Regions from separate parts of the Rahnella inusitata genome, predicted to be linked through region 2. Evidence: predicted binding sites of a transcription regulator. Region 2 holds the regulator's gene; each other region holds the start of a gene.
What was found. The regulator PhoB, encoded in region 2, activates phosphate uptake and scavenging genes when phosphate is short. The targets are predictions, from matches to a motif close to CTGTCATAAAACTGNCNNAT.
Positions count from the first base shown of each region.

Region 1 (4,628 bases), 830 kb from region 2:
AAACCGGCACGCTGACCGAAGGTAAACCAGAGGTCACCGACGTGTTGGTGCTGAATGGCGCCAGCGAAGGCGAAGTGTTAAGCCTCGCGGCTGCGGTCGAAGAAGGTTCACATCATCCGCTGGCGCAGGCGATTTTAGCCCGCGCGAAAGCTCATAATCCGCTGCCAATCACCGCACAGGATCGCCGGGCACTGGCCGGTTCCGGCGTGGAAGGGATTGTCTCGGGCAGAAAGATTCAGGTGCTGGCACCAAAGCACGTGGAAGAAAGTGCGCTGAGTGCGGCCGCCACAACACAAATCGCCGAGTGGGAATCCACCGGTAAAACTGTGGTCGTCGTGATGCAGGACGCGCAGGCCATCGGTCTGGTGGCGATGCAGGATCGCCTGCGCGATGACGCCGTCGACGCGTTACGCAGTCTCAAAGCGCTCGGCGTATCGGCAGTGATGCTGACCGGCGATAATCCGCGTGCGGCGAAAACCATTGCTGACCGGCTGGGCATTGATTTCCGCGCCGGTTTACTGCCCGCCGATAAAGTCTCCGCGGTCACTGAGCTGAACGCCATGAAACCGGTGGCAATGGTCGGCGACGGCATCAACGATGCACCGGCGATGAAAGCCGCAACAATCGGGATTGCGATGGGCAGTGGCACTGACGTGGCGCTGGAAACCGCCGATGCTGCGCTGACGCACAACCGCCTGAGCGGGCTGGCGCAGATGATCAGCCTGTCGCGCGCGACGCGGGCGAATATCCGTCAGAACATCACCATCGCGCTGGGGCTGAAGGCGATTTTCCTGGTCACCACCATTATGGGGCTGACCGGCCTGTGGCTGGCGGTGCTGGCAGATTCAGGCGCAACGGCACTCGTCACTGCCAACGCCCTGAGACTGTTACGCAATAAATCGCGCTGAGGATTACGGGTGGGTCTCGCCGATCCGCCCTTTGCACAGCAGATAACGGTACGGCAGGCTTTCGGTATCAGACGCTAACAACGTGTGTTCCATAAAGCGGCAGAAGCCGGGAATGTCGCGGGTCGTTGCCGGATCATCGGCGACGATCAGCAACGTTTCGCCGTCTTTCATGGTGCGTACCGCTTTACGGACCATCATTACAGGTTCCGGGCAACGCAGGCCCAGCGCATCAAGCTGATGGTCCGGGTTGATAAAGGGATCGGTCATTTCGTTTCTCAACATTTTCAGCGGCAATGCGCGATTGTACGGTAATGGGCCACAGTTTAACCCGCTGGTTTTCTCACGCAACCTGCGCAAACCGTTGCGCTATAATTAACCACCGGATTTGTTGCGCAAACGCTGCGCAACAGATACTATGCGCGCCGCACCGGAAATACCGGTGTGAAAGAAAAGACACTCTTGGGTTCCCTCACCCCAATTCACTAAAAAGGTCACATCATGTATTCCTTTACTGCTCAACAGCGGTTTTCCGCGTTGATATGGCTTTCGCTTTTCCACATCGCCATCATTACTTCCAGTAACTATCTGGTTCAGTTGCCCGTCTCCATTTTTGGTTTCCACACCACATGGGGCGCGTTCACGTTTCCGTTTATTTTTCTGGCGACCGATCTGACCGTGCGGATTTTCGGTGCGCCTCTGGCGCGACGGATTATTCTTTCCGTGATGGTGCCTGCACTGGCCATCTCCTACGTCATTTCCGCCCTGTTCTTTGAAGCGCAGTGGCAGGGTGTCGGCGCACTCAGCAGCCTGAACATCATGGTGGCACGCATCGCGACCGCCAGCTTTATGGCGTATGTGCTGGGTCAAATTCTCGACGTTCACGTCTTCAACCGCCTGCGCCGGAACCGCCGCTGGTGGATAGCACCGGTTGCCTCGATGTTCCTGGGAAATATCAGCGATACGCTGTCGTTCTTTTTCATCGCGTTCTACAAAAGCACCGACGCCTTTATGGCCGAACACTGGGTGGAAATCGCGCTGGTGGATTACACGTTCAAAGTGCTGATCTGTCTGGTGTTCTTCCTGCCAATGTACGGCGTGCTGCTGAACATGCTGCTTAAGCGGCTGTCCGCTCAGGGAAATCACACCTCGTCGGCCATGCGCGCGCACTAGCGGTTAACAAGGGGCTTTCGCCCCTTATCAGATCCGCCTTCACCAAAACACAAATCGCGCCATAATCTGACTTGCATTTGCGGCGTGAATAGGTTGCCATAAGGCCGTTAAGTCAACATCTAAGCCTGATGAACAGGCCACTTAAGGAAGACCGATGCGTAACTTCGCTAAAATGATGGGAATGGCAGTACTGGTCGCCGGTCTGGCGGCGTGTGACGGTAAAACGACTGACGCACCGGCAGCAGATAAAGCAGCCGCCGCCGCGACAACCACCGCGCCAGTCAGCCTGCTGGATGGAAAAGTCACCTTCTCCCTTCCGCAGGGAATGAGCGACCAGAGCGGTAAGCTGGGCACTCAGGCAAACAACATGCACGTGTACGCCGACAGCACCGGTCAGAAAGCGGTGATTGTGATCCTCGGGGATAACACGACCGAATCGCTGGGAACGCTGACTGCCCGTTTGCAGGATCAGCAAAAAGCCCGCGATACCAACCTGCAGGTTGTGACGAACAAATCGATTCAGGTTAACGGCCAGACGATGCAACAGTATGACAGCGTGATCACCTCTGCCGGTCAGAAAGCTTATTCGTCTATCGTGCTGGGTAAAGTGGACAGCCATCTTCTGACGCTGCAAATCACCCTGCCGGCTGACAATCAGCAACAAGCGCAGGCGGATGCCGAAGCTATTATCAATACCCTGAAAGTTCAGTAATCTTCACTTTCAGCGGCACTCTCAGGCGGAGCTTTGGCTCCGCTTTTTTGTTGCTGATCTGCCAGGTTTGACACCTCATCGCGTTGTCCACAGAGTTAAAATGGATTTTTTCGCTCACATTCGAAGGGAAACGCGCGCGATCACGTTAACGAACGGGATACCTTTCAAAAACGTGATCAAACCAGACATTCCGGCCTTCTGACGTTTCATTTTGTTACTCAATATCGCAAAATCCGCCTCCTTAGTCATAAAACTGTAACAATTATGTCATCTATCACAGTTCATCGGCGCTCTGCCCGTTAGCATGATGTTCGTTTTGGAACATATCGGCATTGCCCTTTGTCAGTGGCTCATGATGAGTCAGACCTGATTTATGCCATGGGAGGCATGTATGCTCAGTATCTTCAAACCCGCGCCACACAAAGCGCCCGTGGATGAAAGCCACGTCGACCCGCTCTATCGCCGTCTCCGCTGGCAAATCTTCATGGGGATTTTCTTCGGTTACGCGGCCTATTATCTGGTGCGCAAAAACTTCGCCCTGGCAATGCCTTATCTCATCGATCAGGGTTTTTCGCGCGGCGATCTGGGCTTTGCGCTGTCCGGGATTTCCATCGCTTACGGTATCTCGAAATTCATTATGGGCTCGGTCTCCGACCGCTCTAATCCGCGCGTATTCCTCCCTGCGGGTCTGATCCTCGCCGCCGCTGTGATGCTGTTTATGGGCTTTGTGCCATGGGCAACCTCCAGCATCGCCATCATGTTCGTGCTGCTGTTCCTGTGTGGATGGTTTCAGGGCATGGGCTGGCCGCCGTGCGGACGCACGATGGTTCACTGGTGGTCACAGAAGGAGCGCGGCGGAATTGTCTCGGTGTGGAACTGCGCGCATAACGTCGGCGGCGGTATTCCTCCCCTGCTTTTCCTGCTCGGCATGGCGTGGTTTAACGACTGGCATGCGGCGCTGTATATGCCCGCTTTCGGGGCGATCCTGCTGGCGGTATTTGCCTTTATGACCATGCGCGACACTCCGCAGTCTTGCGGTCTGCCGCCTATCGAAGAGTATAAAAACGATTATCCGCCTGACTACGTGAAAGAGTCTGCCGAGCAGGAACTGACGGCGAAGCAGATCTTCATGCAATACATTTTGCCCAACAAACTGCTTTGGTATATCGCGCTGGCGAACGTGTTTGTTTACCTGCTGCGCTACGGCATTCTCGACTGGTCACCGACCTACCTGAAAGAAGTGAAGCACTTCGCGCTGGATAAATCCTCGTGGGCGTATTTCCTGTATGAATATGCGGGCATACCGGGGACTCTGTTGTGCGGCTGGATGTCAGACAAAGTGTTCAAAGGCAACCGCGGCGCTACCGGTGTATTCTTCATGGTGCTGGTGACCATCGCCACGGTGGTTTACTGGCTGAATCCGGTGGGCAATCCGGGCGTTGATATGGCCTGTATGATCACCATCGGCTTCCTGATTTACGGCCCTGTGATGCTGATTGGCTTACACGCGCTGGAGCTGGCACCGAAGAAAGCGGCGGGAACGGCGGCGGGCTTTACCGGATTGTTCGGTTATCTGGGCGGCTCGGTTGCGGCAAGTGCCATCGTTGGTTACACCGTGGATTACTTCGGTTGGGACGGCGGCTTTATCGTGATGATTGCCGGATGTGTGCTGGCGGTTCTGCTGCTGGTATTAACTATGCTGAGTGAAAATAAACACAAGGCGCAGCTGGCGAAAAACGCCTGATTCCAAATGTCATGACGCATAGCAAAAAGGCACCGAACGGTGCCTTTTTCTTTTACTGATTAACGGACTTCATCGTCGGGATTATTCAGACAGA
Region 1 is NZ_CP065024.1:156,979-161,606, forward strand. Features, by position in the region: gene I2123_RS00705 (zinc/cadmium/mercury/lead-transporting ATPase) at 1-908, shown strand, start outside; gene tusA (sulfurtransferase TusA) at 912-1,175, opposite strand; gene I2123_RS00715 (7-cyano-7-deazaguanine/7-aminomethyl-7-deazaguanine transporter) at 1,407-2,078, shown strand; gene I2123_RS00720 (DcrB family lipoprotein) at 2,233-2,790, shown strand; gene glpT (glycerol-3-phosphate transporter) at 3,182-4,534, shown strand; gene yigL (sugar/pyridoxal phosphate phosphatase YigL) at 4,616-4,628, opposite strand, start outside.
Region 1: a site for PhoB is predicted at 3,033-3,052, ahead of glpT (glycerol-3-phosphate transporter). Genes of this name have one in related genera too.

Region 2 (4,628 bases):
CTGCAGACCGGCTTCGCGTTGTAAATCCACCACGCGGCGGATTTCGGTATCTTCAACGGCGCGCAGTTGCCCGGCATCAATCTCACCGGCCTGAAACTGCTTACGGGCTTCTTTGATAGCCGCCGGGCGAAGGAAACTGCCGACCACGTCAGCACGGAACGGAGGGGTGGTACGTTGCATGAAAGACTCCTTAATGGCACCCCGTCGCAGACGAAATGCAAATGATTTACAGGGTAAATAATTACGCCGCGTTACATTTAGACTTCTAGATGTCTAAATGGCTTTAAGGCCATACTGTCATGCCGGTTACTCACCCACAACAGAGGAATTTTCATGGGAGGTGAAATAAATTCATGATCAAATGCGGAGAGTTCATGAAGCAGCAAGCAAAAAAAGCCCGTCATGTAGAAATGACGGGCTCAATAGAAAACAGCAAATTACGGTTTCACTGAAATTTTAGAGGTGTTATCGGAAGGAACAATCAGTCTCGGTGCCAGCGTAAACATAAAGCGCGTGCCGACGCCGACTTCGCTCATCACCTCAAGCCGGGCGTTGTGGTGGCTGAGCGCATGTTTGACGATCGCCAGCCCCAGACCGCTGCCGCCGGTCTGACGGGAACGGGCTTTGTCGACGCGATAAAACCGTTCGGTCAGGCGCGGCAAGTGCTGAGGCGCAATCCCCGGCCCATTATCGCTAATCTGGAACTGCGCACCCTGTGGCGTTTGCTGCCAGCTGACCTCTATTCTGGTGCCCGGCGGCGTATGGTTCACCGCGTTATACACCAGATTCGACACCGCACTGCGTAGCTGATCCTCATTGCCGAAGACCTTCAGCTTGTCGTTTACGCGGAACACCACTTCGTGCTGACCGCCGCTCAGCGTCTGTACTTCGCGCTCCAGCATTCCGAGCATCACCGGAATATCGACTTTTTCGTGCAAATCCATATTGGCGGAGGCTTCGATTTTTGACAGCGTCAGGAGCTGCTTGACCAGCCCGTCCATGCGTCGCGTTTGCTCTTGCATGGTATCGAGCGCCTTAGTGCGAAACGGCTCTTCCAGCTTGGCGTCTTCCATCATTTCCAGATAGCCCTGCAAAACGGTCAGCGGGGTGCGAAGTTCATGGCTGACGTTGGCGAAGAAGTTACGTCGCGCACCTTCCAGCTGGCGCATTTGCGTGACGTCACGCGCCACCATCAGTAACTGCCCCTCGGAATAAGGCATCACGCGAAATTCGACGTAATGTTCATTATTGAGCTGGAGATTTAGGGCGCGGCTAAAATCACGCGCCTGGATCCAGACGCGAAATTCCGGATAGCGCAGCAGGTTGAAGATGTGTTGCCCGTTATCTTCCGGCCAGCGGAAGCCGAGCAGTTCCTGGGCCAGACCGTTGCACCAGAAAATATTGCCCTCTTCGGTGGTCAGCACCACCGCATCCGGCAAGGATTCTGCACCGCTGCGAAAACGTTTAATGAGTTGCCCTAATTCACGGCGGCGACGCCGGTTGCGCATCTGCATCTGGTTCAGCCCGTAGAACAACGGCTCCCAGCTCCAGCGACCATTTGGCGGGGTGATGCTGCGGTCAAGCCACAGCCAGTGTGAGAGTTTAAGCTGGTTATAATAGTTCCAGCCCAGCGCCGCCAGCAGCGACGCAAAGAGAAGCCAGCCAAAATGGCCGACAAAAATACCGAGAATGATCGCTGGCAGGCAAAACAGAAAAAATTCGCCGGCCAGCCGTTTCCATGACAAACGTTCTAACACACAGATTCTCCGCTGTGGGGACTAATAACGCGTTGAGAAACGATATCCCGTGCCACGGACAGTCTGGATCATTCTGTCATGTCCACTGGTTTCCAGCGCTTTGCGTAAACGACGAATATGCACGTCCACGGTTCGATCTTCCACATAAACGTTAGTGCCCCAGACGTTATTCAGCAACTGCTCGCGGCTGTAAACACGTTCCGAGTGGGTCATAAAGAAGTGCAGTAATTTGAATTCGGTCGGCCCCATGTCGAGCGCCTGCTCATTGGCCATCACCCGGTGGGAGGAAGGATCAAGTGTCAGACCCTGCATGTCGATCACCTCTTCCACCGCCATCGGCGAAATACGGCGCATCACAGCTTTTATACGGGCAACCAGTTCTTTGGGAGAGAACGGTTTAGTGATGTAATCATCGGCACCCACTTCGAGGCCACGCACCCGGTCTTCTTCTTCACCGCGTGCGGTCAGCATCATCACCGGAATTTCGCGGGTCAGGGCTTCACGTTTCAGATGCTTGATAAACTGGATCCCGGAACCGCCCGGTAACATCCAGTCAAGCAGGATAAGCTCAGGATAAGGCTCGACCAGTTGGCCAATCGCGGAATCAAAATCTTCAGCTTCTACTGCCTGATAGCCATTTTGTTCCAGTACAAAACACACCATTTCACGGATTGGAGCTTCGTCTTCAACCACCAATATACGTCTAGCCATCGTAGGTCCTGCCAATAGGTTAGCGATCTTTTATTTGATTGCGGGCGCCATTATGCGTCAGTTTTGTGACAGATTTATGAATAGAAAGGATGGTCTATTACACCGCACTTTGACAGCCATCTTGCTGAAATGCGCCTGATTTTTCTGGGGACATCGTCCCCCGACGGCGTTTATACTTTGCGCCATTGTTACCGTGCAGCGAATCACCGGGAGTTTCATGCGCCTGATCCACACTTCAGACTGGCACCTTGGCCAGTATTTCTTTACCAAAAGCCGCGCCGCCGAGCATCAGGCTTTTCTGCGCTGGCTGACGGAACAGGTGGAAATTCATCAGGCAGATGCCGTGATTGTGGCGGGCGATATTTTCGATACCGGCTCGCCACCGAGCTATGCGCGGGAACTGTATAACCGCTTCGTGGTGGAATTACAACACACCGGCTGCCAGCTGGTAGTGCTGGCCGGCAACCACGACTCTGTCGCCACGCTCAATGAATCTAAGGAACTGCTTTCCTGCCTCAATACCCGCGTGATCGCTACCGTCGGTGAAGACTTGTCTGAGCAGGTTCTGGAATTAAATCATCGGGATGGCTCGCCCGGCGCAGTGCTGTGTGCGATCCCGTTCTTACGCCCGCGCGATTTGATAGCCAGTCAGGCTGGTCAGTCCGGCAGCGACAAGCAGCTGGCATTGCAAGAAGCCATCGCCGCCCATTATGACGCTTTATATAAAGCGGCACAGGCGAAGCGTGACCAGCTCGGCGTTCCGCTGCCCATCATCGCCACCGGCCATCTGACCACCGTCGGCGTCAGCACCTCGGATTCGGTACGTGACATTTATATAGGCACCCTCGACGCCTTTCCGGCACAGGCCTTTCCGCCGGTCGATTACGTTGCACTCGGGCATATTCATCGCGCCCAGTGCGTGGCGAAAACCCACCACATCCGCTACAGCGGCTCGCCGATTGCGCTGAGTTTTGACGAACTCGGCAAAGCCAAAAGCGTGTTTTTGCTCGATTTTACGGGTGCAACGCTTAACAGCATCGACACGCTGGAAATTCCGGTATTTCAGCCGATGCAGATGATCAAAGGCTCGCTGGCCGAAATAGAAAAACAACTGATGCAGTTTACCGACGGCGATGCCACAAAACCGGTCTGGCTTGATATTGAAGTCGCGACGCAGGATTACCTCAGCGACATTCAGCGGCGGATCCAGACGCTGACCGCCGAACTGCCGGTGGAAGTCGTGCTGCTGCGCCGCAGTAAAGAACAGCGCATTAACAGCATTGAACAACAGGAAAAAGAAACCCTCAGCGAGCTGAGCGTGAGCGATGTCTTCGAGCGGCGGCTGTCGCTCGAAGCGGACGCCGACGAACAGCGTCAGGCGCGGATGCGCACGCTGTTCGCGCAGGTGGTCGATGAGGTCACCAGCGGCCATCACGCAGAGGACGCCGCACAATGAAAATTCTCAGCCTGCGTTTAAAAAATCTAAACTCGCTGCAAGGCGAATGGAAAATCGACTTCACCGCTGAGCCTTTTGCCAGCAACGGATTATTCGCCATCACCGGCCCGACCGGCGCGGGGAAAACCACCCTGCTCGATGCCATTTGTCTCGCACTGTATCATCAGACGCCGCGCCTCAACGTCACACCCAGCCAGAATGAACTGATGACCCGCCACACCGCCGAATCGCTGGCCGAAGTGGAGTTCGAGGTCAAAGGCATTGGCTACCGTGCCTTCTGGAGCCAGCGCCGGGCGAAGAACTCGCCGGACGGCAATTTACAGGCGCCGAAAGTCGAGCTGGCATTGCTGGCGGACGGCAAAATTCTGGCGGATAAAGTCCGCGATAAACTTGACGCTATTGCAGAACTGACCGGCCTGGATTTTGGCCGTTTCACCAAATCGATGATGCTGTCGCAGGGGCAGTTTGCGGCCTTTCTCAATGCCGACGCCAACGATCGCGCCGAACTGCTGGAAGAACTGACCGGCACGGAAATCTACGGCCAGCTGTCTGAGCGCGTATTCGAACAACATAAAGAGGCGCGCGTGGCGCTCGACGGTTTGCATCAGCGCATGGCCGGTATCGAACTGCTCAGTGAAGAACAGCGTCTGGCGCTGGAAATGCAGCTTAAAGAACTGAACGCGCAGGAAATCAGCCTCAGTCAG
Region 2 is NZ_CP065024.1:4,030,885-4,035,512, forward strand. Features, by position in the region: gene I2123_RS18905 (cobalamin-independent methionine synthase II family protein) at 1-180, opposite strand, end outside; gene phoR (phosphate regulon sensor histidine kinase PhoR) at 438-1,757, opposite strand; gene phoB (phosphate response regulator transcription factor PhoB) at 1,779-2,468, opposite strand; gene sbcD (exonuclease subunit SbcD) at 2,686-3,924, shown strand; gene sbcC (exonuclease subunit SbcC) at 3,921-4,628, shown strand, end outside.

Region 3 (4,628 bases), 100 kb from region 2:
CAACAGAATGTGATGATCCGTAATCGGTGCGCATGCTCGGTCCGTCCGAGAAGCCTAAAGATTGCGACAGCACGTTCACCTTGAACCATGGGTTCAAGGGTTACAGCCTGCGACGGCATCTCGGAGATTCCCCTTTCTTTTCGGTACATCCCTTTCTGGTTCATGTATCTATGTTGCACACACCTCAGTTCACTTTAGCCCGACAACAACTCCGCACCGAAATACGCCAACGCAGGAAAAATCTCACTCCCGAACAGCAAACTCATTTTGCCCTTCAGGCCGCCGAACGCGTTGCTTCGCATTCTAAAATCCGCTCTGCGACGACTGTTTCCGTATTTCTGTCTTTTGACGGAGAACTCGATACCGCACCGCTCATTCAGCGTTTATGGCAAGAAGGCAAACAGCTTTACCTGCCGGTGCTGCACCCTTTTTCATCTCATCATTTGCTGTTTCTGCACTACACGCCGCAAACTCTGCTTGTACGTAATCGCCTTAAAATTCTCGAACCACAGCTGGACGTCACAAAGGTTCTCCCCCTCACGCAGCTGGATATTATCCTGACACCTCTGGTGGCGTTCGATAACCAAGGTCAGCGCCTGGGCATGGGCGGTGGTTTTTATGACCGTACGCTGGAGCACTGGCAGAACGGCGGGCCATATCCGATCGGTTTAGCCCATGATTGCCAGAAAGTAGAGGAATTGCCGGTTGAGCACTGGGACGTGCCATTGCCGGAAGTGATTACGCCGGGCAACGTCTGGACGTGGTAATGCTCAGGTCCTTCTGTTTATCTCGGTGAAAACTTAAGTATGTTGTAACTAATACTTAATAAAGAACATAAAAACGTTCACGTTTCACTTCAATCTACTGAAAAATAATATTTTTTTTGATTTATACATACCGTTACACGCCGAAACCAATCACTCACGGACAGCAGAGTTCAACACGCTTATTATCCTTTCATCGGCCCCGCAGTGGGGTAGACACATAAACTAAAAATCCTTGAGGAATTAACGATGAAAAAAGTATTAGCTCTGGTTGTAGCCGCTGCAATGGGCCTGTCTTCTGTCGCTTTCGCTGCTGAAACAACAGCAACTCCGGCACCTGCTGCTACCGCAACAACGGCTGCACCTGCTGCCAAGCATGTAACTAAACATAAGACTCACAAGAAAGTCGCTCAGAAAGCGCAAGCGGCTAAGAAACACGTAAAACACGCTAAGAAAGCAGCGCCGGTTGCTCAGAAAGCCCAGGCTGCTAAAAAACCTGTGAAACACGCTAAGAAAGCAGCACCGGTTGCTCAGAAAGCCCAGGCTGCTAAAAAACACGTGAAACACGTTAAGAAAGCAGCACCGGTTGCTCAGAAAGCCCAGGCTGCTAAAAAACACGTGAAACATGCTAAGAAAGCGGCTCCTGCTGCAAAAGCAACACCTGCTGCATAAGTCTGAATAAGATAGCCAGATAAGTGTCTGCACTTGTCCGCTATCAGGACTGATAATCTGACACCCGGTCCGCCGGGTGTTTTTTTATCCATTTTTGCCCTGAGGTACCGCAAGATGCTGCGACGCTACCAGTTCGAAATAACCTTTTCCTCCATGATCCTCTGCGGTCTGATCGCCCTGCTGCTTCTGATGAGATTTTGAATCGTCATTAGAGGACCCGCGATACCCCAAAACGCCCTGATACCAGACACAAAAAAACCGCCTTTCGGCGGCCTTGTTGTTTCAGCTGATGCGATCAGTAAAGCAGACGGGCACGAATTGTTCCCGGAATGGCCTTCATCAGCTGCAGCGCGGTAGTCAGCGTCGCAATATCCGTTTCAGCATCAATCACCACATAACCGATTTCAGGGCTGGTTTGCAGATACTGCGCTGCGATGTTGATCCCCTGCTCGGCGAAAATCTGGTTGATGCTGGTCAGCACGCCCGGACGGTTTTCGTGGATGTGCAGCAGACGGCTGGCTTTCTCGGTGTGTGCCGGCAAAGATGCTTCCGGGAAGTTGACCGCTGACAACGTCGAGCCGTTATCAGAGTATTTCGCCAGTTTGCCCGCCACTTCCAGACCAATACCTTCCTGCGCTTCCATGGTAGAGCCGCCGATATGCGGCGTCAGCAGCACATTGTCGAACTCACACAGCGGCGAATTGAATGGATCGCTGTTGGTCGCCGGTTCTTCCGGGAAGACGTCGATCGCCGCGCCTGACAGATGTTTGCTGCGCAGTGCGTTGCATAGCGCAGGAATGTCGATCACGGTGCCGCGTGAGGCGTTGATCAGCAGTGCGCCCGGCTTCATCTGCGCCAGTTGCACTTCGGAAATCATATCTTTGGTACTGATCGTTTCCGGCACGTGCAACGTCACGACATCGCTGGTGTTGAGCAATTCTTCCAGAGAGGCAATCGGCTGCGCATTGCCCAGTGGCAATTTGCTTTCGATGTCGTAGTAGAAGACGCGCATCCCGAGGCTCTCGGCCAGAATGCCCAGCTGCGTGCCGATATGGCCGTAACCGATGATGCCCAGACGTTTGCCGCGCGCTTCGAATGAACCGACAGCCAGTTTGTTCCAGATGCCGCGGTGTGCTTTGGCGTTCGCTTCAGGAATGCCGCGCATCATCAGCAACATTTCGCCCAGCACCATTTCGGCAACGGAACGGGTGTTGGAGAACGGTGCGTTGAAGACCGGAACACCGCGACGCGTGGCGGCTTTCAGATCAACCTGATTGGTTCCGATACAGAAACACCCCACAGCCACCAGTTTTTCTGCTGCCTGGAAAACTTCTTCGGTCAGCTGAGTACGCGATCGGAGCCCAACAAAGTGCGCATCACGGATCGACTCTTTCAGCGATTCCGTATCCAAAGCACCTTTGTGAAATTCAATATTGGTGTAGCCCGCTGCACGGAGGGTATCAACCGCACTTTGGTGGACGCCTTCCACTAACAAAAATTTAATCTTGTCTTTCTCAAGTGATACTTTTGCCATTTCCCGACCCTATATGTTTCTGCCTGAATTCGAACTGCAAGGTGATTGCTCACAGCCAACATAACAAAAAATCCGCCATCATCAATACAAACGATTGCCTGCCCGGTAGCAGAAGGCTCACCGTGCCAGAGGGTTTCTAGCATTTCATGCTGGTTAGATTTTACTGCGCCAGACGTTCAGGAGGAGATTATCGAAAATGTGACATAAGTCACCGAATTAAGGCTTTTGAAGAAAAGATGATTCAGTCAGAAAATTATCATCTTCATAACATTGCGTTATGACAGAGGTGTGTCTGGCTGCTTTTAATGCAGCAGCCAGATCTTCTGCTTATCGCTGGATTATTTCAGCGTAACAGTTTTAACGCCTTCCGAAGTACCGACCAGGGCAACGTCAGCGCCACGGTTAGCAAACAGACCGACGGTCACGACACCGGCAATATTGTTGATCTTATTTTCCATCGCGACGGCATCAAGAATGTTCAGATTATGCACGTCGAGTATCACGTTGCCGTTATCAGTCAGCACATTTTTACGGTATTCCGGCAGACCGCCAAGTTTCACCAGCTCACGCGCCACGTAAGATCGCGCCATTGGTATGACTTCTACCGGCAGCGGGAATTTACCCAACACATCGACCTGCTTGGACGCATCGACGATACAGATGAATTTTTTTGCAATCGCAGCAATGATTTTTTCACGAGTCAGCGCAGCGCCGCCGCCTTTGATCATCTGCATGAAGCCGTTGATTTCGTCGGCACCGTCAACGTACACATCCAGCGAATCGACTTCGTTGCTGTCGAAAACGTGAATGCCTAAGCTTTTCAGTTTTGCGGTAGAGGCATCGGAACTGGAAACCGCGCCTTCGATTTGCCCTTTGATCGAGCCGAGTGCATCAATGAAATGGGCGGCGGTGGATCCGGTACCTACACCGACGATGGTGCCCGGCGTAACGTAATCCAGTGCGGCCCAGCCGACTGCTTTCTTCAATTCTTCCTGCGTCATAATGGCTTCTCTGTCTGATAACCCGAAAGTGCCGGTGATTATAAAGCAAGTCAGGGTGATTGGGATAAACAACGCCGTCGCGAGATCACACTTATTAAGTGCAATCGTGCTGCAAACGCAAAGATTTTCATCACCACAAAACCTGACAATCTGTGGCATAGTGTTTGGATAAAATGAAATCCAAGGGACAGAACTCCGATGAAACGCCCAGATTATAGAACGTTGCAGGCACTGGACGCGGTGATCCGTGAGCGCGGTTTTGAGCGCGCGGCGCAGAAGCTTTGCATCACTCAATCGGCGGTCTCACAGCGCATTAAACAACTGGAAAACCTGTTCGGCCAGCCTTTGCTGGTGCGCACCGTGCCACCCCGTCCGACCGAACAGGGGCAAAAATTGCTGGCGCTGTTGCATCAGGTCGAACTGCTGGAAGAAGAGTGGCTGGGCAGTGACAGTAATAGCGACAGCAATGATACGCCGCTGCTGCTCTCGCTGGCGGTCAACGCCGACAGTCTCGCCACCTGGCTGTTACCGGCGCTGAAATCGGTGCTGGTCGATTCCCCTATCCGCCTGAATTTACAGGTGGAAGATGAAACACGGACGCAGGAACGTCTGCGCCGTGGTGAAGTAGTCGGTGCGGTGAGTATCCAGCCGCAACCG
Region 3 is NZ_CP065024.1:4,133,572-4,138,199, forward strand. Features, by position in the region: RNA gene ssrS (6S RNA) at 1-131, shown strand, start outside; gene I2123_RS19410 (5-formyltetrahydrofolate cyclo-ligase) at 171-767, shown strand; gene asr (acid resistance repetitive basic protein Asr) at 1,014-1,436, shown strand; gene serA (phosphoglycerate dehydrogenase) at 1,732-2,970, opposite strand; gene rpiA (ribose-5-phosphate isomerase RpiA) at 3,309-3,971, opposite strand; gene I2123_RS19430 (LysR family transcriptional regulator ArgP) at 4,170-4,628, shown strand, end outside.
Region 3: a site for PhoB is predicted at 3,213-3,232, ahead of serA (phosphoglycerate dehydrogenase). Genes of this name have one in related genera too.

Region 4 (4,628 bases), 410 kb from region 2:
CATCTACTGCAAACCGTCAGAAATTTGACAACAGCGACTACGGCGTATCTTACGGCGCTGGTCTGCAGTTCAACCCAATCCAGAACGTTGCTCTGGACGTTTCCTACGAACAGTCCCGTATCCGCAGTGTTGATGTTGGCACCTGGATCGCTGGCGTTGGTTACAGCTTCTAATTCTTCGAGATTGAGTAACGTTTAACGTTACGCCAATTCGAAAATGAAAAACCGCTCACTTGAGCGGTTTTTTTATGTCTGGGATTTGGCGAGTGTTTAGCGCTACCCCCCTGTAAATGGGGAGGCCGGGAGGAGTGGAAGTTCGCAATAGACTTGTTAAAGCACACTTTTACGTTTCGATTTTACTTTAATACCCCACCCCAACCCTCCCCTTCGCAGGGGAGGGAGCAGACCGAGTATTGTTTCGCTCCTCCCCCTTCGCAGGGGAAGGGGCCGTTCTGAGCATATCGGTGGATAGGGGGGAATAAAATCGGAAAGGGATTTATGCGGCAAAGCTTCAGGCTTTGTTATTCACTGCGAAATGATGCACTTACCGCGGTAGCTATCAAATCCCGCTAAACCAGTTATACCCCTGATCTTCCCAGTAACCGCCAGGGTTCTCATTGGTGACGAAAATTGCGCCGATATGTTTGGCGTTTTTGAAGCCGAGTTTGGTCGGCATACGCAAACGTAGCGGATAGCCAAAATCCGGTGGCAGCGGTTTGCCACCAAAATCCAGGGCCAGTATGGTTTGCGGATGCAAGGCCGTGGCCATATCGATGCTGGAATAGTAGCGGTCGTCGCATTTGAACCCGACGTATTTTGCCGTGAGGTCTGCGCCGACGTGTTGCAAGAAGGTTTTCAGCGGGACGCCCTTCCACTGGCCGATGGCGCTCCAGCCTTCGATGCAAATCAGGCGGGTGATTTGGCTCTCCTGCGGCAGGCGCTGCAACTGTTCCAGTGTCCACGAGGCTTTTTTCTGCACCAGACCGGAAACTTCCAGCCGGTAATTGGGAATGTCGATCTCCGGCACATTGTATTCCGGGTAGAACGCATTGAAGCGGAACGGCGTGGTTATCTGATCTTCACGATAGGTTTGTGCCAGCTTCTGGCCGCTGAACAGCCAGCCCTGCACGCGGTCATTCCAGCGGGACATCGCCCACAAAACTTTGTCGACCTGATCGCCATCCTGCAAATTACAGCCAGTCAGCATCGATACTGCACCCAGCGTCAGACCTGAGCGCAGCAGCAAACGGCGCTGTATATTCACCAGTTGTTTGCGCTGATCGGGTTCGATAATGATTTTGGGCCGGTCTGATTTATCACTCATCAGCGCTTTCCTCCGTACTGATTTTTTTACCGCCGGTAATCATGGCGACAAAGGTTTTCGGCACCAGCAACACCATGAGAACGTGAACCACCACGAACAACATCACGCCGCTCATGGCAAAGAAATGGACATAGCGGGCGATATCAAAACCGCCAAACAGCCACACCAGGCCGCTGAACTGCACCGGTTTCCAGATGGATAACCCCGAGAGCACCAGCAATACGCCCAGCAGCAGCACGCCGACGTACATCAGTTTCTGCACCGCGTTGTACTGGCCGAGTTTATGCGGAAGATGGAACGTCAGGGCGCGGACGGTATCCCGCCAGACGGTACGCGGCGTAAACGGAAAAAAGTCACGCCTGAAGTGGCCGGTAAAAATCCCCCACACCACATAAAACAGGCCGTTAGCGGCCATCAGCCACATCACGGCCAGATGCCAGGCAATGTTGCCGCCCAGCCAGCCGCCGAGCGTGGTGCTTTGCGGAAAGGTGAACGGGAAAATCGGATCGGCGTTATAAATTCCCCAGCCGCTCATCACCATGCCAATCATCGCCAGCAGGTTGATCCAATGGCAAATGCGAACCGGCCAGGAATGGATGCGCTTTTTTTTCGACAGAGGAATATTTGAATTTGACGTACGCAGCGGGGAGGGTTGAGATTTCACGGATAAGCTCCTGCGTAATGAGAAACTGCGCAAAGTGAAAGAGGGAGGTTTCACCCTGCGCAGTTCTTCAAAAACAACTTACTCCGGCTGACAGACACGGCCCGCCGGCGTAAGCGCTAAGGGTTACATCGGTGGCGCGACGCCATCTTTACCGGCGGCGATACCACGGGCAACCAGTGCACCTTTGTCGTCTTTCATCGCGAACAGCACGATTTTAGTGCCCGGTTTCAGCAGGCTGCGATCGCCCGGCGCCAGCAGAACCACCGGCACATCGTCAGGAACGACAACTGTTTTTTCTGCGTCGTGATATTTCACGGTCAGCGTACGGCCATTGGCGTTAACCAGTTTGCCGACGGTGCCGTTGGTCATGGTGTTGATTTTGCCATCGGCGGATTCAAACGGGTTGAAACCTTCACCGCTGCCGCGCAGGCTTGGCGCAAATACATGAACTTCCAGTGCTTTCAGCGTGCCGTTGGCCTGTGGCACCGCCGCAGTACCGATGAAGCTGTCGGCCTTGATATCGCTGATCTGGCCTTTGGTCACGGCGTTGATTTTGGTCTGATCAGTCAGCTTAACGTCCAGCTTCTCGCCCTGGCGGGTAGTGACTTGCATCGAAGAATCATTTACGGATTCAATGGTTCCGCGCGTTGGCTTGATGACGTTGTCAGCCGCAAAAGCGGATGTCATCCCACTGCACATCAGCAGTGAACCGAGTAAAAGACCTGCAAGGCGTGTTGGTGTATTCATGTTTATCTCTCCAGTTTCTTACGTATTTTCATTCGGGTAGAGGAATCACTGAGGGTGCCAGTGATGAATGACTTCATTAAGAGTGGACGATAAACCGGGATTGGCAGATGACAAGTTGATGACAAAATTGTCATCAAAGGTGTCTGACGAAACTGATAAACTTCTCTGGAATCATTCTTTGGGTGAATGGTCGTGCGGCGCTGAGGGCCTGAATGCGGATACTGGTGATAGAAGATGATGTCAGCACGGGCGATTATCTGAAAAAAGGGCTGACCGAAGCGGGTTACAGCGTAGATCTGGCGCGTAACGGTGCCGACGGTCTGTTTCTGGCGCTCGAAGACGGGTATGACGCGGTGATCCTCGACGTCATGCTGCCGGGGCTCGACGGCTGGCAGGTGATGGAAGTGCTGCGCAAGAAAAGCGACGTGCCGGTGCTGTTCCTGACCGCACGCGACGAAGTACAGGATCGCATTCACGGCCTGGAGCTGGGCGCGGACGATTACCTCATCAAACCTTTTTCCTTCACCGAACTGGTGCTGCGCATTCGCACGCTGCTGCGCCGTCCCGCCGCCCGTGAGCCGGATATCTATAGCGTCGCCGATCTCAATCTCGATCTGCTGCGCCGCCGCGTAACCCGTCAGGATCAGACCATTGCGCTGACCAATAAGGAATTTATGCTTTTGCATTTACTGATGCGCCGGGAGGGCGAAGTGCTTTCGCGCACCATGATTGCCTCGCAGGTGTGGGACATGAATTTTGACAGCGATACCAACGTGGTGGATGTGGCAATCAAACGCCTGCGCGCCAAAATCGACCGCGCTTTTGACGTCAAACTGATTCATACCGTGCGTGGGATCGGCTACGTATGCGAAGTGCGTCATGACTGAGCAGAAAAAACCGCAACGCGCGATGTCTCTGACGCTGCGCGCCACGCTGCTATTTGCGCTGCTGGCCTCACTGGTGGTGAGCGCCGTGGGCGTTTATCTCTATTACTCGCTGGAAAAAGAACTGGTCCGCCGCGCCGATTATCAGGTGAGCGGGCGCGTTCAGTATTTTCGTCATCTGCTGGCCAGTGAGTTTCCGCTTTCTCAGCTCAGCCATAATCCGGGTCTGTTCGAAAACATGCTCGGCAACGAGCGGGATATCCTGACTTTCCGTCTGAGCGATGAACCGCCGATTATCAACGTCAATCCGTCGCGCCTTGCGCTGCCTCCGGTCGCGCCGGTACCCGACGGTCAGCCGTTAACGCTGAGCACCGTTCACACGCTTTCCGCCCCCGACGACACGCCGGTTCGCTTCGCCCGCGCCGCCGTAAAAATTCAGGATGGCCGCACGGTGGAGATTACCGCCGCGCACTTCATGACCGGCGAAGCGCGGATGTTGCAGACGTTCCGCTGGGAAATCACCGGCGCGGTGCTGTTCGCCTATCTGCTGATTGCCGCGCTCGGTTATGTGGTGATCCGCCGTGGATTGCGGCCACTGCGGCACATGGCGCTGGAGGCGACGAAAATCCATCCCGCCAGCCTGTCCACGCGTCTTAGCAGTGATAATGCGCCGCAGGAATTGCAGCAGTTAATCTATTCATTTAACGACATGCTCGAACGACTGGCGGAAGGATATCAGCGCCTGACGCAGTTCTCCGCCGATTTGGCGCACGAGATCCGCACGCCGGTGGGGGCGCTGATGGGGCATTGTCAGGTGGCGCTTTATCAGCCTCGCAGCACCGAGGAATACGAAACGCTGCTGGCCAATAATATGGAGGAACTGGAGCGTATTTCACGCATGGTCGAAAACATTCTGTTCCTGGCGCGGGCGACCGATGCGCGTTCGGTTCTGACCATCACCAGTATTGATGTTTCGGCGGAAATGACGCGGATTCAGGAATACTTTGAAG
Region 4 is NZ_CP065024.1:3,622,613-3,627,240, reverse strand. Features, by position in the region: gene ompX (outer membrane protein OmpX) at 1-173, shown strand, start outside; gene I2123_RS17020 (molybdopterin-dependent oxidoreductase) at 559-1,323, opposite strand; gene I2123_RS17015 (cytochrome b/b6 domain-containing protein) at 1,316-1,945, opposite strand; gene I2123_RS17010 (hypothetical protein) at 2,111-2,734, opposite strand; gene I2123_RS17005 (heavy metal response regulator transcription factor) at 2,947-3,621, shown strand; gene I2123_RS17000 (heavy metal sensor histidine kinase) at 3,614-4,628, shown strand, end outside.
Region 4: a site for PhoB is predicted at 2,840-2,859, ahead of I2123_RS17005 (heavy metal response regulator transcription factor). Genes of this name have one in related genera too.